One region of the Streptomyces sp. NPDC088730 genome, then DNA from elsewhere that is predicted to be linked to it. Evidence: riboswitches for the same ligand, from Rfam matches in the RefSeq annotation. Region 1 holds a riboswitch; each other region holds the start of a gene.
What was found. A riboswitch is a leader RNA that binds a small molecule or an ion and turns the genes downstream of it on or off. The one in region 1 is predicted to bind thiamine pyrophosphate.
Positions count from the first base shown of each region.

Region 2: it holds a riboswitch for thiamine pyrophosphate, as region 1 does, so the genes downstream of both, ACIP89_RS27320 (purine-cytosine permease family protein) here and thiC (phosphomethylpyrimidine synthase ThiC) in region 1, are expected to answer to the same signal.
Region 3: it holds a riboswitch for thiamine pyrophosphate, as region 1 does, so the genes downstream of both, ACIP89_RS29895 (thiamine ABC transporter substrate binding subunit) here and thiC (phosphomethylpyrimidine synthase ThiC) in region 1, are expected to answer to the same signal.
Region 4: it holds a riboswitch for thiamine pyrophosphate, as region 1 does, so the genes downstream of both, thiO (glycine oxidase ThiO) here and thiC (phosphomethylpyrimidine synthase ThiC) in region 1, are expected to answer to the same signal.

Region 1 covers NZ_JBIVLK010000002.1:290,578-296,416, reverse strand. Annotated here, with positions in the region: gene ACIP89_RS08025 (SsgA family sporulation/cell division regulator) at 1-257, shown strand, start outside; gene ACIP89_RS08020 (YibE/F family protein) at 339-1,676, opposite strand; TPP riboswitch at 1,747-1,880, shown strand; gene thiC (phosphomethylpyrimidine synthase ThiC) at 1,873-3,738, shown strand; gene ACIP89_RS08010 (hypothetical protein) at 3,804-4,628, opposite strand; gene ACIP89_RS08005 (metallophosphoesterase) at 4,810-5,839, opposite strand, start outside.
Region 2 covers NZ_JBIVLK010000011.1:12,353-18,191, reverse strand. Annotated here, with positions in the region: gene ACIP89_RS27325 (MFS transporter) at 1-1,706, shown strand, start outside; gene ACIP89_RS27320 (purine-cytosine permease family protein) at 1,748-3,145, opposite strand; TPP riboswitch at 3,136-3,230, opposite strand; gene ACIP89_RS27315 (formylglycine-generating enzyme family protein) at 3,287-4,252, opposite strand; gene ACIP89_RS27310 (ROK family protein) at 4,249-5,472, opposite strand; gene ACIP89_RS27305 (sulfatase-like hydrolase/transferase) at 5,677-5,839, shown strand, end outside.
Region 3 covers NZ_JBIVLK010000013.1:90,403-96,241, forward strand. Annotated here, with positions in the region: gene ACIP89_RS29890 (ABC transporter permease) at 1-457, opposite strand, end outside; gene ACIP89_RS29895 (thiamine ABC transporter substrate binding subunit) at 544-1,647, opposite strand; TPP riboswitch at 1,730-1,846, opposite strand; gene rlmN (23S rRNA (adenine(2503)-C(2))-methyltransferase RlmN) at 2,033-3,139, opposite strand; gene ACIP89_RS29905 (histone deacetylase) at 3,210-3,872, opposite strand; gene ACIP89_RS29910 (hypothetical protein) at 4,030-4,557, shown strand; gene ACIP89_RS29915 (phosphatidate cytidylyltransferase) at 4,630-5,715, opposite strand; gene frr (ribosome recycling factor) at 5,715-5,839, opposite strand, start outside.
Region 4 covers NZ_JBIVLK010000001.1:1,114,403-1,120,241, reverse strand. Annotated here, with positions in the region: gene thiE (thiamine phosphate synthase) at 1-114, opposite strand, end outside; gene ACIP89_RS05020 (Rv2175c family DNA-binding protein) at 210-575, opposite strand; gene ACIP89_RS05015 (NAD(P)/FAD-dependent oxidoreductase) at 657-1,838, opposite strand; TPP riboswitch at 2,032-2,144, shown strand; gene thiO (glycine oxidase ThiO) at 2,142-3,320, shown strand; gene thiS (sulfur carrier protein ThiS) at 3,317-3,550, shown strand; gene ACIP89_RS05000 (thiazole synthase) at 3,553-4,347, shown strand; gene pknB (Stk1 family PASTA domain-containing Ser/Thr kinase) at 4,461-5,839, shown strand, end outside.

The DNA of each region.
Region 1 (5,839 bases):
GCCTCAATAGCCCCAGTGGCGACGGGGACGTACACATCGGGCCGACCGAGCCCGAAGGACTGTGCGACGTCCACATCCGGCTCCAGGTGGGGGCGGACCGCGCTCTCTTCAGGGCGGGTACGGCACCCCTTGTGGCGTTTCTCGACCGGACGGACAAGCTCGTCCCGCTCGGCCAGGAGTGCACGCTGGGTGACTTCGAGGGCAATCTGGAAGAGGCATTGGGGCGAATTCTGGCCGAGGAGCAGAACGCCGGCTGAGGGGAACCGCCCTCTTGGGTCCCGGGTGCCGGTCGAACACCACACCCGCCGAACGGGTGAATCACTCTCCGTGTGTGACCGTCAGGCCTTCGCCCGTCGCCGTCGTCCTCTGCCACTCCGTACGGGTGCCGAAGCCCCGGCTTCCGCGCCGACCCCCGTACGGTCCGCGGAGACGACCAGTGCCGCGAGCGCGGTGGTCACCGGCACCGAGGCGACCAGCCCGATGGATCCGACCAGCGTCCGCACGATCTCCTCCGCCACCAGCTCGCTGTTGGCCACCGTGCCCACGCCGCTCTGGGCGATCGAGAACAGCAGCAGCAACGGCAGCGCCGCGCCCGCATAGGCGAGCACCAGGGTGTTGACCACCGAGGCGATGTGATCCCTTCCGATTCTGATACCTGCCCGGTAAAGCTGCTTCGCACTCATCGTCGGGTCCGCCTGGTGCAGTTCCCAGACGGCCGATGTCTGGGTGACCGTCACATCGTCGAGCACCCCAAGGGAGCCGATGATGACGCCGGCCAGAAGCAGACCGCTCATGTCGATGTGCGGATACAGGCCGTGGATGAGGCCGGTGCTGTCATCGGTGTTCCCGCTCAGGCCGGCCCAGCCGATGAAGAGCGAGCCGAGCAGCCCGATCAGCAGGAGCGAGATCAGGGTGCCGACGACGGCGACCGAGGTGCGGGCGGTCAGCCCGTGGCAGATGTAGAGGGCGATCAGCATGATGGCGCTGGCCCCGACCACCGCCACGAGCAGCGGATTCGAGCCCTGCAGGATGGCCGGGAGGATGAACAGGGTCAGCACGGCGAACGACAGGGCGAGCGCCACCAGCGCCATGACCCCGCGCAGTCTCCCCACGACGACCACCGCCACGGCGAAGATCCCGGCCAGCAGCGCCATCGGGAACTTCCGGTTCACATCCGTCACGGAGTACTGGAGGTCATGGGGCGCGTCGGGGGCGTACGCGACCACCACGTCCTGTCCCTTCCGCAGCTGTCGCGGTGCGCCGGGCTGGACCACCTCGATGAAGGTGCGCCCCTTGTCCTTGCCGCTCGTGACCTCGACCGTGGCCTTCTCGCAGAGTGCGGCCCCGCCGCCACCGGCCGCCGGGTCCTTCGCCGGCGGGGTCTCGCCATCGACCGGCAGCTGGGCCGCGTTCACGTCCTTGCAGTCGACCTTGTCGATGTTCACCACCTTCGCCTGCTGGGTCTGCCGGTCGAAGCCGACACCGGTCCGTTCGTGCGCCGGCGCACCACCGGGCCAGAGCACCACGAGCCCGACGGCGACCGCGGCCGCGAACGGGATCAGTACGGCTGCGATCACCTTGCGCAGGTGCCTGGACACGGGTGCGGCGGGGCCGTGCGCGTGGGAGTGGGTGTGCTGAGGGGACGGCTGCTCGGGAACGATATGGGGGGACGTCACCGGCCGATCATCGCAAGACGAGCAGGGCCCACTGTTCAGCGCACCCGTGCGGGCGTTAGCGTGGTGGCACCTTTGCACACGCGGGAGCTCGGAGCACCGGGCTGAGAGGGCGCTGATCTCCGTACATCCGTACGGGACAAGCTGCGCCGACCGCCGAACCTGTTACCGGGTAATGCCGGCGTAGGGAGTAGGTCTCATGACCACAGCGGATGCACGCATGCCTGCCTCCAGTCAGAACGACGAGGGCGGTCGGAGCGACGGGGCCGGCCAGAACGACGGGGTGGGCCAGAACAGCGGGGCCGGCCGGAACAACGGGGCCGGTCCGAGCGACAGGTCCGGGAAGTCCATCGGCTGGCACAAGGGGTACGTCCAGGGCTCGCGCCCGGACCTCCGGGTGCCGGTCCGTCAGGTGCACCTCACCAACGGCAAGGACGTGTCGCTGTACGACACGTCGGGGCCGTACACCGATCCCGCCGTCGACACCGATGTGCGGCGCGGACTCGCGCCGCTGCGGGAGAACTGGATCATCGCCCGCGGCGACACCGAGGAGTACGCGGGCCGGGCCGCCCGCCCCGAGGACGACGGGCTCAAGCACACCTCGCCGCGCGGGGGGCTGCGCAATCTGGACGCGGTCTTCCCCGGCCGCCCGCGCCAGCCGCGGCGCAGCCGGGACGGGCGCCCGGTGACCCAGCTCGGGTACGCCCGGCGCGGCGAGATCACCCCGGAGATGGAGTACGTGGCGATCCGGGAGAACGTCACGCCCGAGGTGGTGCGCGAGGAGATCGCCGCGGGCCGGGCCGTGCTGCCGGCCAACGTCAACCACCCGGAGATCGAGCCGATGATCATCGGTAAGCGGTTCCTGGTGAAGGTGAACGCCAACATCGGCAACTCCGCGGTGACGTCCTCCATCGAGGAGGAGGTGGACAAGATGACCTGGGCGACCAAGTGGGGCGCCGACACGGTCATGGACCTTTCCACCGGCCGCAACATCCACACCACCCGTGAGTGGGTACTTCGCAACTCCCCGGTGCCGATCGGCACCGTGCCCCTCTACCAGGCCCTCGAAAAGGTCGACGGCAGGGCGGAGGAGCTGACCTGGGAGATCTACAAGGACACCGTCATCGAGCAGGCCGAGCAGGGCGTCGACTACATGACGGTCCACGCCGGCGTACGCCTCCCGTACGTGCCGCTGACGGCCCGTCGCAAGACCGGCATCGTCTCCCGGGGCGGCTCGATCATGGCCGCCTGGTGCCTCGCGCACCACAAGGAGTCGTTCCTGTACGAGCACTTCGAGGAGCTCTGCACGATCCTCGCCTCCTATGACGTGACGTACTCGCTGGGCGACGGGCTGCGCCCCGGCTCGATCGCGGACGCCAACGACGAGGCCCAGTTCGCCGAACTGCGCACGCTCGGCGAACTGAACGCCGTCGCCAAACGGCTCGGCGTCCAGACGATGATCGAGGGCCCGGGGCACGTCCCGATGCACAAGATCAAGGAGAACATCGACCTCCAGCAGGAGATCTGTGAGGAGGCGCCGTTCTACACGCTCGGCCCGCTGACCACCGATGTCGCTCCGGCGTACGACCACATCACCTCGGGCATCGGCGCCGCGATGATCGCCTGGTGGGGCACGGCGATGCTCTGCTACGTCACGCCCAAGGAGCACCTCGGCCTGCCCAATCGGGACGACGTGAAGACCGGCGTGATCACGTACCGGATCGCTGCCCATGCGGCGGACCTCGCCAAGGGGCACCCGGGGGCGCAGGAGTGGGACGACGCGCTGTCGGACGCCCGCTTCGAGTTCCGGTGGGAGGACCAGTTCAATCTGGCGCTCGACCCGGACACGGCACGGGAGTTCCATGACGAGACGCTGCCGGCCGAGCCGGCGAAGACGGCGCACTTCTGCTCGATGTGCGGTCCGAAGTTCTGCTCGATGAAGATCTCGCACGACATCCGGCGTGAGCACGGTGGCTCGCGGGCGGAGATCGAGGCGGGCATGGCGGAGAAGTCCAAGGAGTTCGCGGCCGCGGGCAACCGGGTCTACCTGCCGATCGCGGACTGAGGCACGGCGCGTCGTACCGGCAGGCTCGCGCCCGGCCGGTACGACGCGCCCGGACCCCCGCCCGGTCAGTCCATCTCGTGTTCCGGTCCGCCGAAATCGGGGCTGGTGAAGTCCGGGCTGGTGAAGGTCGGCCGGGGCGCGGCCGCCGGGCCGTCGTCCGGGCTGGAGAAGTCCGGCCTGCTGTAGCCGATCTTCGGGATCCGGTTGGCCGAGGGGTACGGGGTACGGGCGGCGGGAGCGGCGCCCGGGTCGGCCAGCGCGTCCCGCAGGAACGGCAGGATGCCGCGTTCCAGCAGCGCGTGCCGCCAGGCCTCTCTGGCGCGCGCCACGTCCTCGGGCAGTTCCTCGCCGGGATCGTCGGCGGCCAGCGACGTGGAGCCGTTGCGCAGGGCGGCGACGAGGAGGCCGATGGCGGCGGCGAGCATGGCTGCCGCGGTGAGCGCCACGAACACCCAGCCGACGCCGACCATGGTCCCCGCGAAGGACGGCGGCGGGCTGAGCATCTTCAGGATGTAGCCGACCAGCAGGAAGATCACCGCGGCCGTGCCGGCCAGCACCGGGGCCAGCACGGTGACGACAGCTCCCAGGCCGGCCCCCGACCCGTTGGGGTCGTCGGCGCCGATGAGGCCGGCGGCGTCCTGATCGGGATCGGCCGTGGCGGCCCGCAGCTCCTCGCGGGCCTTCACGTAGTGCTCGTACTCGGTGGCGGCCGTGGCGGTGATCAGGGCGGTGGCGGCCATCGCCATGGTGCGCAGCTGGACCGGGTTGAGCCGTTCACCGATTGCGGCCAGATCTGGTCGTTCATGGGCGTGACGCAGCGCGTCGTCGAGGATCCGCTCGTACTCGGGGCGGTCCTCGGTCAGCAGGTGCGGAGCGCTGTTCATGTGCATCCCCCGATGCTCCGTAGGGCCTGTGTGCCCGATTCAACCGGGCAGTCGGGCGGAAACGGAGGAGAGCCTGCTACTGGTACGCCGATGGTAGAGCGCCCACGGCACAGGGTGACAGGGGGTTTCCGGAAATAGGCCCAGTCGTCGGCACGGTCAGGTCGTTGATGCTCTTCCCCGAGGAGCGTCAGTCATGCAGGGGGAGTTGGACGACCAGTAGCTTTCCGGCCATGGTCACTCCGCCGTCCATGGCGATGGCGAGCCCGTCCGCGTACACGTGCGGGCCGTCCACCAGCGGTCCGGCACTGTCCTCGCCGTCCTCGGAACCGACCTCACCGAGCAGATAGGGAATGGGGCTGTGGCCATGGACGACGCGCCGGCCGCCGTAGGCGGCCATCAGCTGCTGCACGGCCTGCGGGCCCGATTCGTCGCGGAAGGCGAAGCGCTTGGTGAGCTTGCGGAAGAGGTCCCAGCACTCGTCGGCGTCGTTCCGCGTCAGGATGGCGTGCACTGTGTCGTTGACGTCCTCGATGGTGGTGCCGTAGTCGAGGTACGCCGTGGTGTCCGAGTGCATCAGCAGATGCCCGTCCTCCTCGACGACCGCGTCGAGCCGGGACATCCACTGGAGGTGGACGTCCTGGAGCCGCTCCATGTCGCTCTTCTGGCCGCCGTTGAGCAGCCAGGCGGCCTGGAAGGTGGCGGTGCCGGCGCCCGAGTTCACCGGGGTGTCGGAGAACCGCTTGGCGCCGAGGAGCAGCAGCTCGTGGTTGCCCATCAGGGCCTTGCAGTAGCCGCCGGCCGCCGCGGCCTCCGCGGACAGCCGCATCACGAGGTCGATGACGCCGATGCCGTCGGGTCCCCGGTCGGTGAAGTCACCGAGGAACCAGAGCCGCGCGTTGCCCGCGGACCAGTTGCCGTCGCCGTCGATCAGGCCCTGTTCGGTGAGGGCGGCGTACAGCTCGTCCAGATAGCCGTGGACGTCACCGACCACGTACAGGGGACCGAGCTCCGGATCCTGGGCGGGCCGCGGTTCGGGAACGGCCCGCACCTGGACGGTGGCCTCGCGGGTGATCACCGGAAGGTCGCGTGCGGTGGGGGTGTACCCCTCCGGCGTCTCGCCCTCCGGGAAAGCGTTGCCCGGGTGCGGAGACGCCGGCGGTGCCGGGGACTGCGCATAGGGCGGTACGCGGAAGTCGCGCAACGTCGCCGTCCGCACC
Region 2 (5,839 bases), on a different contig from region 1:
CAGCCGTACGCCTCGGCGGCGCCGAGGACCCACTGGGTCCGGGCTACAAGTGGATCGCGCTGTCGAACACCACGCTGGGTGTGCTGATCGCGACGATCAACCTGTCGATCATCCTCATCGCGCTGCCGGACATCTTCCGCGGCATCGGGGTGGACCCCCTTCAGCCGGGCAACACGAGCCTGCTGCTCTGGCTCATCATGAGCTACATGGTCGTCACCGCGGTCCTGGTGGTGAGCTTCGGGCGGCTGGGTGACATGTACGGCCGGGTCCGGATGTACAACCTGGGGTTCGCGGTCTTCACGCTCTTCTCCGTACTGCTCTCGGTGACCTGGACGCACGGCACCGCCGGCGCCCTGTGGCTGATCGGGATGCGGGTGCTCCAGGGCGTGGGCGGAGCGATGCTGATGGCGAACTCGAACGCCATCCTCACCGACGCCTTCCCGCCCCGGCAGCGGGGCCTCGCCCTCGGGCTCAACCAGGTCGCGGCCATCGCGGGCTCGTTCATGGGACTCGTGCTCGGCGGGCTGCTCGGTCCCTTCGACTGGCACCTGGTGTTCCTGGTCTCCGTCCCGATCGGGCTGTTCGGCACGGTCTGGGCCTACCTGAAGCTGCACGACACCGGAGTCCGCACCCCGGCCCGGATCGACCGATGGGGCAACCTGACCTTCGCGGCCGGCCTGATCGCCGTACTCTCCGGCATCACGTACGGCATCCAGCCCTACGGCGGCGACACCATGGGATGGACCAACCCGTGGGTGATCACCGCGATCGCCGGCGGACTGGCCGTGCTGGGGCTCTTCTGCCTGATCGAGACCCGGGCCGCCCAGCCGATGTTCCATCTGGCGCTGTTCCGCATCCGGGCCTTCACGGCGGGGAACGTGGCCAGTCTCCTGGCGTCCCTCGGGCGCGGCGGACTGATGTTCATCCTGATCATCTGGCTCCAGGGGATCTGGCTGCCCCGGCACGGCTACGGCTTCGAGCAGACCCCGTTGTGGGCCGGTATCTACATGCTGCCCCTGACGATCGGGTTCCTGATCGCCGGCCCGTTCTCCGGGTGGGCCTCCGACCGCTACGGCGCCCGGCTCTTCACCACCGGCGGCATGCTCCTGGCGGCCGCCACCTTCGTGGCGCTCAAGGAACTGCCGGTCGACTTCGACTACTGGCTCTTCGCCCTGATCCTGCTCGTCAACGGGCTGGCCATGGGGCTCTTCGCCTCGCCCAACCGGGCGGCGATCATGAACAGTCTGCCGCCGGACCAGCGCGGAGTGGGCGCGGGAATCAGCACCACCTTCCAGAACTCGGCCACGGTGCTGTCGATCGGCATCTTCTTCTCGCTGATGATCGCCGGGCTGGCGAGCTCGCTGCCCCACACGCTGGCCCACGGACTCACCGAGCAGGGAGTGCCGTCCGCGGACGCGGCGCGCGTCGCGTCGCTGCCGCCGGTCGGCGTGCTCTTCGCGGCGCTCCTGGGATACAACCCGGTACGCAGCCTGCTCGGCCCGGAGACCCTGGCACAGCTGCCCACCAGTCACGCCGACTACCTCACCGGGCGGGCCTTCTTCCCGACGCTGATCTCCGGACCGTTCGAGCAGGGCCTCTCCGTGGCCTTCGACTTCGCCATCGCGGCGTGCCTGGTGGCCGCGGTCGTCTCGCTGCTCCGCGGCGGCCGCTACATCCACGGCGAGACGGAGACCGCGAAGGCGTGACGTCCGCCGCGCCCCACCGTCCGCCGCGCCCGCCGGGACCGTCAGCGGCGGCGCAGCCGCAGCGGGGCGTACACCGCGAGGGCCGCCAGGAACGCCACCCCGTAGGCGAGGTCCGCCCCGTGCAGCGCCCGCGCCACCGGGCCCACGTACAGGCCGGTGCTCATGAACGGCACCGCCGTGGCGAAGGCGGCGGCGAACGCGGTGAGCGCGGGCCACCACGGCTGGGGGCGGGAGGTCTCGGCGGCCAGGTCGACGGGGGAACCGCCGCGCGCCCTCGCCCGGACGATCCAGTCGACGGCCACGATCGCGACGAACCCGGGGATCCAGTAGCCGACGAGCAGCAGCACGTTCTGGAAGCGGGCGGTGGTGTCGGCCGCGTGCATCCACAGGACGAGGGGGAAGCCGAGGACGGCGGCGAGCGCGGCGGCGACGGGGCGCGGCAGGCGGACGCCCATGGTCTGCAGCGCCAGTGAGCCGCTGTAGTCGTTCATGGCGTTGCTGCACAGCGCGGCGAGTGCCACGGCGAGCAGCCCGAACGCCCCGAGCGCGCCCCCGCCCAGCAGGGTGTCGATGCCGTGCGCGGTCTGGTCGGTGAAGACGGACGCGCCCCACAGGCCGAGCGTCTGGACCGCCACGAACGAGACGCTGATGCCGAGCAGCGTGCACCAGAACATCCGGGGCCGTGACGTGGTGCGCGGCAGGTAGCGGCTGAAGTCGCTGGCGTACGGCGCCCAGGACAGCGCCAGGCTCAGGGCGACGGTGCACGTCAGGACGGACGCGCCCGCCCGGTCCGCGCCGTGCGCGGTGCCGGTCGCGGCGGGGTGTACCCCGTCCAGGAGCTTGGTGGCGAGCACCGCGAAGGCGGCGGCGAGGACGAAGGTCATCACGGTCTGGAGCCGGTGGATCACCTCGTACCCCAGGACGCCGAGCGCGCCCTGGGCCGCCATCATGGCCAGCACTCCCAGCCAGAAGGGCCAGCCGCACAGCTGGGCCAGCGCCTCCCCGCCGAACAGCCCGATCAGCGCGTCCCAGGCGATGGACGACAGCCACTGGAGCGTGCCCGGCAGCACCACGCCGCGACCGAACGCCAGCCGGGCGAGGGGGAGTTGTCCGGCGCCTGTCTGACTGCCCCAGGTGCCCAGGTACGCGGTGGGCACGGCGCCGACGAGCGTGCCGAGCACGACGGCGGTGAGCGCCGTGGCGAAGTCCAGGCCGAGCGCGATGCCGACGGTGCCGGTGAACACCCCGGTCATGGTCAGGTTGGGGGCGAACCAGACGGTGAACAGCCGGCCGGGCCCGCCGTAGCGGCGGTCCTCGGGGACGGGGGCTATCCCGTGCGCCTCGACGCGCAGATCACCCGGGGCGGTGGGCATCCGCCCGTCGAACGCGGGCCGCGGAGCCGTGGCCGCGCGCTCGTCCTGGGCATACGGCAATGACATGAAGACATCCCTCCGCCAGTGCTAACTGGTTCAGGTTCGACGGGTGTGTTCTCAGCCCCTGTGCGGGGCACCCCGTGTCCGGTGCGGCGGCCAGGATAGCCGGGTGTGCGCGGAGCGCGACGAGGGGGGTGAAGGCGGCGGTCAGACCGTGAGCGCGCAGCGGAAGCCGCCGTGGCCGGTCGTGCTGTCGGGGGTGTTGGAGGTGCGGGCGGCGACCCGGTAGCGGTTGCAGTAGGAGCGGTGGCACAGGTGCGAGCCGCCGCGCAGCACCCGGTTCTCGCCGTGCGGCGGCCCGGTGGGGTCGGTCCGGGTCGCGGGGCGCTCCGCGCTGTGCCAGTCCGCGCTGAACCGGTCGGCGCACCACTCCCAGACGTTGCCCGAGGTGTTGTACAGGCCGAAGCCGTTGGGGGCGTAGGCCTTGACGGGTGCCGTGCCCGCGTAGCCGTCCTCGCGGGTGTCGCGTACCGGGAAGTCGCCCTGCCAGATGTTGCAGCGGTGCCGGCCGTTCGGGGTCAGCTCGTCGCCCCAGGGGAACCGCGCCCGGACGAGGCCGCCCCGGGCGGCCTTCTCCCATTCGGCCTCGGTGGGCAGCCGCTTGCCGGCCCACCGGGCGTAGGCCGTCGCGTCGTTCCACGACATGTGGACCACCGGGTGGTCCCGGCGGTCACCGACCGAGGTGCCCGGCCCCTCGGGCGCCCGCCAGTGGGCTCCGGTCACCGCCCGCCACCAGGGGGCGCCGGGCACGGTGCCCGGCAGTACGGCATGCCGGGCCTGCTGTGGGATGAAGGAGCCGAACACGTAGGACCAGCCGATGAGTTCGGCCTCGGTGCGATAGCCGGTGGCCTTGACGAAGACCGCGAACCGGGCATTGCTGACGCAGGCCGCGTCGATGTGGAACGGCCCGGTCGTGACCTCCCGCACCGGTCCCTCGCCGTCGTCCGGGAACGCGTCCTCGTCCTCGCCGCCCATCAGGAACGGCCCGCCCGGTACGGCGACCATGCCGCGCAGGAGGTCGGCCCGGCCGCGCACGGGGACGGCGAAGTCCGCCGGGGGAGCGGCGGGCGCCGTGGGGCTGTTCTCGCGGGCGGGTCCGCAGCAGGCGCTCACCGCGCGGTCCCGCTGTCGGGCGTGCCGGGCGCCGGCCGGTCGAGCAGCTCCTCCAGGTCCTGGCCGGTGGTGCGCAGCAGCAGTGCCACCCCGCCGAGCGCGGCGGCCTCCCCGCCGAGGGTGGAGCCGCGCACTTCGATGGTGCGGGGGGCGGACGGCAGCGAGAGTGCGGCCAGTTGTTGCCGGATGGGGGTGAGGACGAGGCCGTCCAGGGCGGCCGGCTCGCCGTAGACGACGATGCACTCGGGGTCCACCTGTGCGGCGAGGGCGGCGAGCACCCGGCCCGCGACGAGGGCCGCGGTCCGCACGACGTCCGCGGCGTCCGGCTGGCCCTGCGCGGCGAGCGCGACGAGCTCGGCGGCGTCGCGTGCGGTGACCCCGCGATCGGCGCAGGCGGCGAGCAGCGCGGGGACGGAGATGAGCCCCTCCAGGCAGCCCCGGCCACCGCAGTGGCAGGGCTTTCCCTCGGGGTCGCAGCTGGTGTGGCCGATCTCGCCGGCCGCGCCATGGGCGCCGTGCACCAGCGAGCCGTTGACGACGAGTCCGCCACCGACCCCCTCCGACCAGCGCAGATAGACAGCGTTGTCGAAGCCCCGGGCGGCGCCCCAGGTCACTTCGGCGAGTGCGGCGAGCCGGGAGTTGTTGTCCGTGAGCACGGGGGCGTCGAAGTGCCGGCCCAGTTCTGCGGCGACCTGCCCGGCGAACGGTGTCATCGTGCGGGGGTCGCCGGAGGCCGGGTTCTGCACGAAGCCGGGGAGGCCGAGGCCGATGCCCTCGACCGGGGCGAGGCTGATGTTCTCGCGCCGCACCAGCTCCTCGACGCCGCGGATCGCCTGCGCGGCGCGTTCGGCGGCGCCGCTGTCCGCGGGTACGGGGGCGCTGTACCGGCCGACGATCTCATGGGCGCAGTTCGCCACGACGACGTGGACGCGCTGGCGCTGGAGGTCGATGCCGATCAGCTCCGCCCCGCGGGAGTTGAGCGAGATCTCCAGGGCCGGCCGGCCGCGGCCGCGCGGCTGCCCCTGGTCGGGCGCCGGCTGTTCCACGACGGCCTTGCGTTCCAGCAGATCGGACACGATCGCGAACAGGGTGGTACGGGAGAGCCCGACCCGCTCCTTCAGCTCGCCGCGGCTCAGCGCGCCCGACCTGCGCAGTTCACCGAGTACGGCGGCTTCATTGGCCCTGCGCAGGCGCTGCAGGGCATCGGTGCGTTCCGTCATGGACGCATGGTCGATCGGGGCGGGGCTTTCTGTCAACGCGCCGGACGAATTCACACAATGTTTATTCCCGAGGGTTGACGTAAAAAAGTCGGCGTCCCTACAGTTCCGGTCAGCCGACTGCACCGGCACCTGCCGGAGCACCGCCGGACCGGCACCGGCCGGTTCCCGGCAGCACACCGAGCGACCACCGAAAGGGCGGCCCGAGTGGCTCCGCGCAACGTCCTGTTCCTGATGACCGACCAGCACCGGACCGACACCCTGGGCTGTTACGGCAACCCACTCGTCGACACCCCGGCCCTCGACGCCCTGGCGGCCGCGGGAACCCGTTTCGACCGCTTCTACACCCCGACCGCGATCTGCACCCCGG
Region 3 (5,839 bases), on a different contig from region 1:
GGTCGAGCTGTGACCACAGCCCGCCGACGGTGCGCACGACGACCGCGTAGTTGAAGAAGACATGGGCCAGCAGGATCGCCCACACCGTGGTGTCGAGCCGGACCCCCCACAGATCGTCGAGGAAGCCGCCGCGCCCCAGCAGGGCGAGGAAGGCGGTGCCCACGACGACGGTCGGCAGGACGAACGGCACCGTGACGACGGCCCTCAGCACCTGCTTGCCCGGAAAGTCGAACCGGGCGAACACATAGGCACCCGGCAGCGCGATCAGCAGGGTCAGCGCGGTCGAGGCGAGCGCCTGCCAGAGCGTGAACCAGAGGACGTCCTGGATGTCGGACCGGCTCAGCACCTCGCCGATCCGTCCGAACTGCCACGCCCCGCCGTCCTTGAGCCCGCGTCCCACGATCGCGACGACGGGGTAGGCGAAGAACACCGCGAAGAAGGCGACGGGCACGGCCATCAGGCCGAGCCGGACCGCGCTCCCGCGCCGCGACCGGGAACGTGCGGCCTTCCCGCCCGCGCCCGGTCCGCGTACGGGAGGCTTCGCTACTTCACTACCAGCGAGGACCATGACTGGACCCACTGCTCACGGTTCTTGGCGATCGCGTCCGGGGCGACGGTCGCGGGCTTGTCCGGGGTGGCCCCGAACCTGGTGAAGAGTTCCGGCACCTTCGCGCCCTTGGTGACCGGGCTGACGAACATGTTGAGCGGCATGTCCTCCTGGAACTTCTTCCCGATCATGAAGTCCAGCAGGGCCTTGCCGCCCGCCTCGTTCTTCGCGCCGTCGAGCAGGCCGGCGAACTCGATCTGCCGGAAGCACGTCCCGGTGGCGACCCCGGTCGGAGCGGTCTTGGGCCGCGGGTCCGCGTACAGCACCTCGACGGGCGGGCTGGAGGCGTAACTGACCACGAGCGGCCGGTCGGCCTTGGCCTTCTTGCCGCCCGCGGAGCCGGAGAACTCCTCGTTGTACGCCTGCTCCCAGCCGTCGACGACCTTGACGCCGTTGCTCTTCAGCTTCTTCCAGTAGTCCTGGTAGCCGTCCTCGCCGTAGGTGGCGATGCTGCCGAGGAGGAAGCCGAGGCCGGGCGAGGAGGTCGCGGCGTTCTCGGTGACGAGGAGGTTCTTGTACGCGGGCTTCGCCAGGTCGTCGAAGGTCTTCGGCGGAGCGAGCTTCTTGTCGGCGAAGTACTTCTTGTCGTAGTTGACGCAGATGTCGCCGGTGTCGACCGGCGTGACCCGGTGCTTTCCCGCGTCCAGCTGGACGTCGGACGCGACCCGGCCGAGGCCCTTGGCGGCGTACGGCGTGAAGAGGCCGTTGTCGAGGGCGCGCGAGAGCAGGGTGTTGTCGACGCCGAAGAACACGTCACCGCGCGGTGAGCCCTTGGTCAGGATCTCCTGGTTGAGGGCGGCGCCCGCGTCACCGCTCTTCAGGACCTTGACGGTGTAGCCGGTCTCCCGGGTGAACTCCTTCAGCACACCCTTGGAGGCGTTGAAGGAGTCGTGGCTGACGAGCGTGACGGTCTTGGAGCCGGTGCCCTTGGTGCCGGACGAGCCGGACGACGCGTCGTCCGAGCTGCCGCAGCCGGCGAGCGCGGTCGCGCCGATCGCGGCGGCGACGGCCGTCACCGCGACCTTCTTGGTGGTGCTCATGTGATTCCTCCTGGGGGTGACCAGGAAGAGACGCGGCCCCGCCCGCGCCGGTGGCGAACCGGAAGCGGGCAGGGCGCAACAGCTTGAGTAAGGTCCGAACTTCCTACCCGGAATGACCCGGGCGAGGTTCAGAGGGTCTGCGGCCAACCTGTCCTCGGTGCCGCACTCTCAGCGCTGTGGCGCTCCCCTGTCGGAATATGAAGTTGATTTCACGCCCAGGCTACACGGCTGGTTCCGGCCGCAGAGCCTGCCCCGGAGTCCGGGCGACGCACCCCAGGGTCTGTCCGGCGGATCATGGCCGGGGCGCCCCAGGGGCTGTCGTCACACTGCCGTCTGACGCCGCGCGGCCGCCCTTCGGGCGACGACGTAAGTTTGACGGCAGACCCTAGCGCTCGGACGCCGCGAGCTGCCCGCAGGCCCCGTCGATCTCCTGGCCCCGGGTGTCCCGCACGGTCACCGGCACCCCGTGGGCGGCGATGGCCTCGACGAACGCCTTCTCGTCCTCCGGCCGCGAGGCGGTCCACTTCGAGCCCGGTGTCGGGTTCAGCGGGATCAGGTTGACGTGTACCCGCTTGCCCTTGAGGAGCCGGCCGAGCCGGTCGCCCCGCCAGGCCTGGTCGTTGATGTCACGGATCAGCGCGTACTCGATGGAGATGCGGCGACCGGACTTCTCCGCGTACTCCCAGGCCGCGTCCAGCACCTCGCGCACCTTCCACCGGGTGTTCACGGGGACGAGGGTGTCGCGCAGCTCGTCGTCCGGGGCGTGCAGCGAGACGGCGAGACGGCACTTGAAGCCCTCGTCCGCGAAACGCAGCATCGCGGGCACCAGACCGACGGTCGAGACGGTGATCCCGCGCTGCGACAGCCCCAGCCCGTCGGGCTCGGGGTCGGTCAGCCGGCGGATGGAGCCGACCACCCGGTTGTAGTTGGCGAGCGGCTCGCCCATGCCCATGAAGACGATGTTGGAGAGCCGCGCGGGGCCTCCGGGGACCTCGCCGTCACGCAGCGCCCGCATGCCGTCCACGATCTGGTGGACGATCTCCGCCGTGGAGAGGTTGCGGTCGAGACCGGCCTGCCCGGTGGCGCAGAACGGGCAGTTCATCCCGCAGCCCGCCTGCGAGGAGATGCACATCGTGACGCGCTCGGGGTAGCGCATCAGGACGGACTCGACCAGCGTCCCGTCATGCAGCTTCCACAGGGTCTTGCGGGTGGTGTCGTCGTCGCAGCTGATGTGGCGGACCACGGACATCAGCTCGGGGAACAACGCCTCCGCGAGCTTGTCCCGCGACCCGGCCGGAATGTTGGTCCACTCCGAGGGGTCGTGCGCATACCGCGCGAAGTAGTGCTGCGAGAGCTGCTGCGCGCGGAAGGGCTTCTCGCCGGTCGCGGCGACGGCTTCCTTGCGCTCGGCGGGCGTGAGGTCGGCGAGGTGCCGCGGCGGCTTCTTGGCTCCGCGGGGCGCGACGAAAGTGAGTTCTCCGGGCTTAGGCATGGTTCTTCCAGTGTCGCAGACACGCCGGGGTGCGATCGGTCATCGCGGTCCGGCCTGCTTGAGGTACGGGTCACTCGGTGACCAGGGCCCGGATCGCCTGTTCCGACCAGTGGCCGGCGGCTCCGCGCGACGAGGCGACGTAGGCCGCCACGGTGTCCACGTCCCAGGCACCCGCGTCGAGCAGGCCGGCGGCGAGGAGGCGCGCGTATGCCCGGGAAGGAGGCACCGGGTTCACTTCGCCGGCCCGCCAGGGGGCCGTGAACGTGAGGACGGGCAGTCCGTCCAGCTGTCCGGCACACACCAGCGTCTCGTACCGCCCGTCTCCCAGCCGCGCGACACCTGACCTGAGCACCGGACCGAGATCAAGATCTTCACCGGGGCTCCTGTACATCTCCTGAGCGGCGATGTCCGCGAACTGTGACGCCGAGACAAGGTGGGCGCGGGCGAGGACCCGCCCCTCCTGTTCCGGGTCGTAGAAGGCTCGTCCGCCGCCCCAGACGGGCGACTCCGTGGCGAAGTACAGGGCGCCCGTCAGTTCCACGGGAACGGACCGGCCGGGCATGCGGCGGTCCCTGCATCCCGGATGCGCACGGCCCGCGCCGGGCGGCCGGCCGCCCTCGATGTAGGAGGCGAGCCGGTCGAGATGCGCGTTCGAGCCGTAAGAGGTGTACCAGACACGCTGCGGCGCGGACTCCTCCACGGCTCCGGGCTCGATCGAATGCGCGCCGGCCATGACGCCCCTTCCCCGCTCTGCTTGCGTTCCGCCAGCGTCTTCCGCTCTCCAGCGTCGCAGACACGCGCCGGGACCGCCGGAGCACCCCTGAACCGGGCCGGACGGGGTACCCGCAGTGACAGGAGCAAGCCCGCCGACCCAGCAGGAGGTATCAGCCGTGCACACCGTGAAGCACTGGTTCAGCCACAGCCTGGCCGCGCAGGCCCTGGTGCTCTTCGTACTGGGACTGGGGCTCGGAGCCGTGTTCCGCAGAGACGGTCATCCGGCCTTATGGGCGGTCCAGAGTCTGGTCTACACCGCCGTGATCGTCGGCATCCTGGCGTACCAGCGCCGCAGGACCAGCCTTGCAACCGGCGCGCGGCCCGGCACGGTCGTCGACCTCAACCGCAGGATCCGGCACCGCGAGGTGCCCAAGGACCCCGAGGAGCGGGCGGTCATGCGCCGGCTGGTCGAGGACCAGCTCGGGAAGATGGAGCGGGGCAGCCGGTGGCAGCCCTACTGGCTGGGATTCATGGGTCTGATCGCGGTGGGCATGCTGGTCCTCGGGTTCACCACCGGCTCGCCGGCCTTTCCGGTGGTCTTCGCCGTGGGCGTGATCGCCTTCTGCTGCTGGATCGTGTGGATGCGCAAGCGGGCGATGGAGCTCTATCAGCACATGCGCTCGGCCCTGCGGGAACGCGGCTGACGTCACCGACACGGGTGAGGGCCCACCGTCCGTGGACGGTGGGCCCTCACCCGTGGTGACGCGTACGGACGCTCAGCCGGAGCCGACGAAGAGGACCATCAGCAGCCAGACCACCGGCGCGGTCGGCAGCAGGGAGTCCAGCCGGTCCATGATGCCGCCGTGCCCGGGGAGCAGCGTGCCCATGTCCTTGATCCCGAGGTCCCGCTTGATCATGGACTCGCCCAGGTCACCGAGGGTGGCGCTGGCGGCGACCGCGAGCCCGAGCAGCAGCCCCTGCCACCAGGAGCCGTCGTCGATCAGGAACTGCATGCACAGCGCACCGGCCACCATCGCGAAGCTCACGGCTCCGAAGAGGCCCTCGCGGGTCTTTCCGGGGCTGATCCGGGGTGCGAGCTTGTGCTTGCCGAACCGCCAGCCGACGGCGTACGCGCCGGTGTCGCTGACCACGGTCAGCAGCAGGAAGGTCAGCACCCGCATCGGCCCGTCGTCCGCCGTCAGGAGCAAGGCGACGAAGGTGGCCAGGAACGGTACGTAGAACGCGGCGAAGACGCCGGCCGTGACGTCCTTGAGGTAGCCCTCCGGCGGTTCGGTCATCCGCCAGACGAGCACCGCCAGAGCGGTCAGGGCCATCGCGGCCCAGGCGCCCTCGGCACCTCGCGCGTAACCGGCCACGACCATGGCCGCGCCGCCGACCGCGAGGGGTACGAGCGGCGCCTTGATGCCCTTGCGCTCCTCCAGCCGGGAGGTGAGCTCCCAGAGGCCGACGACGACGGCGACCACGATCACGCCGACGAAGACGGCCTTGACGATGAAGAGCGAGGCGACGACGACCGCGCCCAGCCCCACGCCGACCCCTATGGCGGACCCGAGATCACGGCCCGCACGTTTCTTCTGCGGAGGTGGCGGCGCGGTGGACATGGGCTCCTGCGGCTTCTCGTCGCGGAACAGGGGGCCGCCGCTCAGGCGTGCGGCCCCCTGGTCCCGGTCATCACGGTCGTCAGCGTCTCTACCTGCGTCGGGAACGTCCGGCACGATGGGCATGGGCCGAGTCTGCTGGGCGTTATGCACATCGTATGCAGGACCCGCCGGAGCGGACCGCATCTCGGGAGCGGCCCCGTGGCCGGCGTCCCGCGGGACGCCCCAGGAAGAGTCGTTCATCAGACTTCGAGCAGCTCGGCTTCCTTGTGCTTCAGCAGCTCGTCCACCTGCGCGACGTACTTCGCGGTGGTGTCGTCGAGCTCCTTCTCGGCGCGGCGGACCTCGTCCTCGCCGGACTCCTTGT
Region 4 (5,839 bases), on a different contig from region 1:
CACTCCGCCGGAGAGCACCGCGTCGAGGAACTCGGGGAGGTCTCCCTGGCGCCTGCGGGCGTCCGTGCACAGGTAGAGCCGGGCGTCGGACAGTTGTGCGCGAGGCGTGGGCATGACGAAGTTCCCCCGGAGAGCGATGGCGTAGGTCAGGTGGGTGAGGAAGGGATGCGGGCCGCTCGGGCGGACCGCATCCCCGGTGCGGCGGAAGGTCAGACGGCGAGCGCCTGGGCCCGGCGCTTCACCTCCGTGCCGCGATTCTCACTGAGCGCCTGCGCGGGCGTGCCCGGCAGGCTCGGGTCGGGGGTGAAGAGCCATTCCAGCATCTCCTCGTCGGAGTAGCCGTCGTCCCTCAGGAGCGTCAGGGTCCCGCTGAGGCCCTTGACCACCTTGTCGCCGTCGATGAAGGCGGCAGGCACCTGGAGTGCGCGGTTCTCACCACGTCGTACGGCGATGAGCTGGCCCTCCTTGACCAGCTGCCGTACACGCGTCACCTCGATATCGAACATTTCGGCGATATCGGGAAGGTGGAGCCAGGCAGGGACGAGAGCATCGATCTTTGCGTCAATCTCGGTCACGGGACAAGCCTGCCATCCCGGACTGACAGCCGACACCCGGACTCCGCCCTTCAGGGCCCGGCGCACCCCGCCGGACAGACCCTAGGGGCGTACGGCCGACTTCAGCGGCACCGAGGCGTCGCCGGCCAGCTCCGGATCGAGCGGCGTGCCCGCCTCGATGAGCTTGCGCCCCTGGATCAGGTCGCGCGGCCGGCCGACGGAGAGCACCGCGGCCAGCACGCCGTCCCGCAGCCAGCACACCGACCAGGCGGGGCCGTCCGGATCGCCGCGCCACAGCAGGGTGTCCGCGCCCTCGTGGTGGCCCGCGTACTGCACGAACCTGCCGAACTGCTCGGACCAGAAATAGGGCACGGGGTCATAGGCGGGCGGCTCCGCCCCGTCCGGCGACGCCCCGATGATGTGGGCGGCCGCGGTACGCGGCCCCTGGAGGGCGTTGTCCCAGTGGTGGACCAGCAGCCGCGCCCCGTAGCGCGCGGAGGGGAAGGAGGCGCAGTCGCCCACGGCGTACACGTCGGGCAGCGAGGTGCGCAGCGCCGCGTCGGCGGTCACAGAGCCGTCGGGCCCGAGCGCGACGCCGGAGCCGGCCAGCCAGCCGGTGGCGGGGTGCGCGCCGATCCCGACGACCACGGCGTCGGCCGGCAGGACGCGGCCGTCCGCCAGGAGCACCCGGCCGGGTTCCACCCCGGCCACCCGCGCCCCGGTCAGCAGGGTGGCGCCGCTCTCCGCGTACCAGGCGGCCATCGGGGCGGCGACCTCGGCGGGCAGGGCGCCCGCGAGGGGGCGTTCCGCGGCCTCGACGACGGTGACCTCGCAGCCCGCCGAGCGGGCCGCGGTGGCGAACTCGGCGCCGATCCAGCCCGCGCCGACGACCACGACGGTGTGCCGTGCGTCCAGGACGGGCCGCAGCCGCGCCGCGTCGTCCAGGGTGCGCAGCAGATGGACCCCCGCCACCCCCTCGGAGCCCGGCAGCACGACGGGTTCGGCTCCGGTGGCGATGACCAGGACGTCGTAGGGGACGGGCCCCTTCGAGGTGTCCAGTTCATGGTCGGCGGCGCGCAGGCCCGTGACCTCACGGCCCAGCCGCAACTCGATGCCGAGTGTCTCGAAGTCGATATCGAAGGCGGATTCCTCGGCCTTGCCGAGCAGCACGGCCTTGGACAGCGGTGGACGGTCGTAGGGCTGGTGGGGTTCGGCACCGATGAGGGTGAGCGCGCCGGTGAAGCCCTGTTCCCGCAGGGCCACCGCCGTCTGCACACCCGCCATCCCCGCGCCGACGACGACCACCCGCCGCCCGGCCCGCTCCGACTGCCGCTCCGGCCGCTCTGCCCGCTGCTGCTCGTTCACCCGACCACCTTAATCAACTGACGGTGCGTCAGGAAAGGTGTTCCTCACCGTCCTCGCACCGCCGGCCTCCTGCTTTACCCGTCCGCGGGGCCTGGGTCTAGGGTGGCCCACGTAAAAGACTCGCGGGAGCCCGGACGTACCGGGCTGAGAGGGAGGCTGGGCGGCCTCCGACCGTACGAACCTGATCCGGGTCATGCCGGCGAAGGGAGGGGCTGGATGCCCATGCCTGTCCACCGCACGAGCGGGTGCGAGGTCCTCGTCATCGGGGGCGGCGTCATCGGCCTGGTCACCGCCTGGCGGGCCGCGCAGCGCGGTCTGGCCGTCGCGGTCGTCGATCCCGATCCGGGCGGCGGGGCCGCCCGGGTCGCGGCCGGCATGCTGGCCGCCGTCACCGAACTGCACTACGGCGAGGAGATGCTGCTGGGTCTCAACGTCGCCTCCGCCGCGCGCTATCCGGCGTTCGCGGCCGAACTGGAGGCGGCGAGCGGTCAGGACATCGGCTTCCGCGCCTGCGGCACCCTGGCCGTCGCGCTGGACACCGACGACCGCGCCCACCTGCGGGAGCTGCACGAGCTGCAGCGCCGCTGCGGGCTGGAGTCGCAGTGGCTCACCGGCCGGGAGTGCCGGCGCCTGGAGCCGATGCTCGCGCCGGGCGTACGCGGCGGGCTGCGGGTCGACGGCGACCACCAGGTCGACCCGCGCCGGCTGTCCGCCGCGCTGCTGACGGCGTGCGAGCGGGCCGGGGTCGTCTTCCACCGGCAGCGGGCCGAGCGGCTCACCGTGGTGCGGGACCGGGCCACCGGGGCGGTACTGGACGACGGTACGGAGCTGTCGGCCGACCAGGTCGTGCTCGCCGCCGGCAGCCTCAGCGGCCGGCTCTCGGGGGTGCCGGAGCACGTCCGGCCGCCCGTCCGCCCGGTCAAGGGCCAGGTGCTGCGGCTGACCGTACCCACCGCGTACGCCCCCTTCCTCAGCCGCACCGTGCGGGCCGTGGTCCGGGGCAGCCACCTCTACCTGGTGCCGCGCGAGAACGGCGAGCTGGTGGTCGGCGCCACCAGCGAGGAGATGGGCTGGGACACCACCGTCACGGCGGGCGGGGTCTACGAGCTGCTGCGCGACGCCCACGAGCTGGTGCCCGGCATCACCGAGCTGCCGCTCACCGAGACCCGGGCCGGCCTGCGCCCCGCCTCCCCCGACAACGCCCCGCTGCTCGGCCGCACCGCGCTGCCCGGCCTCCACCTCGCCACCGGCCACCACCGGAACGGAGTGCTCCTCACCCCGGTCACCGGTGACGCCATGGCGCGGCTGCTGGCCGACGGCGAGCTGCCGGAGGTGGCCCGCCCCTTCTCCCCCGGCCGCTTCCCGGCCGCCGCCCCCGTACGACAGGAGCAGCCCGCATGACCGCGCCCACTCCCGCCTCCGCGCCCCTCCTCTCCGTGTCCGTGAACGGCGAGGCCCTCACCGTCGCCGCGGGCACCACCCTGGACGCCCTCGTCGCGACCCTGACCGAAGCGCCCTCCGGGGTCGCGGCCGCGCTGAACGAGACCGTGGTGCCGCGCGGTCAGTGGTCCGGCGCGGCGCTCGCGGACGGCGACCGGGTCGAGGTCCTCACCGCGGTCCAGGGAGGCTGACCGTGTCCGACGACCTCTTCACCCTCGGGGACACCGTCTTCGGCTCCCGGCTGATCATGGGGACGGGCGGGGCGCCCAGCCTCGATGTGCTGGAGCGCGCGCTGACCGCCTCCGGCACCGAGCTGACCACGGTCGCGATGCGCCGTCTCGACCCGACCGTGCGGGGCTCCGTGCTCTCCGTACTGGAGAAGCTCGGCGTCCGGGTGCTGCCGAACACGGCGGGCTGCTTCACGGCGGGCGAGGCCGTGCTCACCGCCCGGCTGGCCCGCGAGGCGCTCGGCACCGACTGGGTCAAGCTGGAGGTCGTGGCCGACGAGCGCACCCTGCTGCCCGACCCGGTCGAGCTGCTGGACGCCGCGGAGATCCTGGTGGACGACGGGTTCACCGTGCTGCCCTACACCAACGACGACCCGGTGCTGGCCCGGAAGCTGGAGGACGTGGGGTGCGCGGCGGTCATGCCGCTCGGCTCCCCCATCGGTTCGGGCCTGGGCATCCGCAACCCGCACAACTTCCAGCTGATCACCGAGCGGGCCAGGGTCCCGGTGATCCTGGACGCGGGCGCCGGGACGGCCTCCGACGCGGCGTTCGCCATGGAGCTGGGGTGCGCGGCCGTGATGCTCGCCTCCGCGGTGACCCGCGCCCAGCAGCCCGAGCTGATGGCCGCCGCGATGCGGCACGCGGTGGAGGGCGGGCGGCTGGCCCACCGGGCGGGCCGGATCCCGCGCCGGCACTTCGCCGAGGCGTCGTCGCCGGTGGCGGGGCGTGCGGCGCTGGATCCGGAGCGCCCGGCGTTCTGACACGGGACCCCGCGGCACCGGATCGCGTGTCCCTGTCACGGCTCGGCTGCAGTACGGCTCCGGGATCGCCCCGGCCAGTCGGTGGTGTCCGTGGCGGCTCGTAGACTCGCTGCGTGGATACGACCCTCCAGGACCCTCTCGTCGGGCAGCTGCTCGACGGCCGCTACCGCGTCGATGCCCGCATCGCCGTGGGCGGCATGGCCACGGTCTACCGGGCCATGGACACCCGCCTCGACCGGGTGCTCGCCCTCAAGGTGATGCACCCGGCGCTCGCGACCGACGCCTCGTTCGTCGAGCGCTTCATCCGCGAGGCCAAGTCGGTGGCGGGGCTCGCGCACCCCAATGTGGTCGGGGTCTTCGACCAGGGGGCCCAGCAGCAGTACGTCTACCTGGCGATGGAGTACGTCGCGGGCTGCACGCTGCGCGATGTGCTGCGCGAGCGCGGCGCGCTGCAGCCCCGGGCCGCGCTGGACATCCTGGAGCCGGTGCTCGCCGCGCTCGGCGCCGCGCACCGGGCCGGGTTCGTGCACCGGGACATGAAGCCGGAGAACGTGCTCATCGGCGACGACGGCCGGGTCAAGGTCGCGGACTTCGGCCTGGTACGGGCCGTGGGTACGGTGACCGACACCACCGGGTCGGTCCTGGGCACCGTCTCCTATCTCGCCCCCGAGCAGATCGAGCACGGCACCGCGGACACCCGCGCCGATGTGTACGCCTGCGGTGTGGTGCTGTACGAGATGCTCACCGGCGCCAAGCCGCACACCGGGGAGTCCCCGGCCCAGGTCATCTACCAGCATCTCAACGAGGACGTCCCGGCCCCCTCCGCCCTCGTCCCCGGGCTGCCCCCCGAGCTGGACAGGCTGGTCGCGAGCGCCACCGCGCGTGACCCCGAGGTGCGCCCGTTCGACGCGGTGGCGCTGCTCGCCGAGTCCCGCGAGGCCCGCGCCGGCCTCTCCGAAGCCCAGCTGGACGCCGTACCGCCGCAGGCCCTGGCGGAGGTGCGCGACGCCGCGGAGGACCGCACGAGCGTCATCCCGCGGGTGCTGCCGCCCGGTCAGGGCACCGCCCACCACACCAGCCGGCTGGAGATGCCCCCGCCGCTGCCGCCGGAGCGGCCCGCCCGCCGGGCCGGGTTCCTCGGCGGGCCTCGGCGCGGCGTCGTCGCCGCGGTCGTCGCGGTGCTGCTGGTCCTGGGGATCGGCGGCGGCGTCTGGTACATCAACTCCGGACAGTTCACCCACGTCCCCCGGGTGCTCGGCCAGAGCGAGAAGGCGGCCAAGGAGCGGCTGTCGGACGCCGGCTTGGAGCTGAAGGGCGTCGAGCGCGCCTACAGCGACACCGTCGAACGCGGCAAGGTGATCGACAGCGACCCGAAGTCGGCCGCCCGCATCCGGGGCAACGGCTCGGTGAAGCTCGTCGTGTCGCGGGGGCCCGAGATCGTGAAGGTGCCCGATGTCGGGGGTGTCGCGCTGGCCGAGGCCAAGCGGCGGCT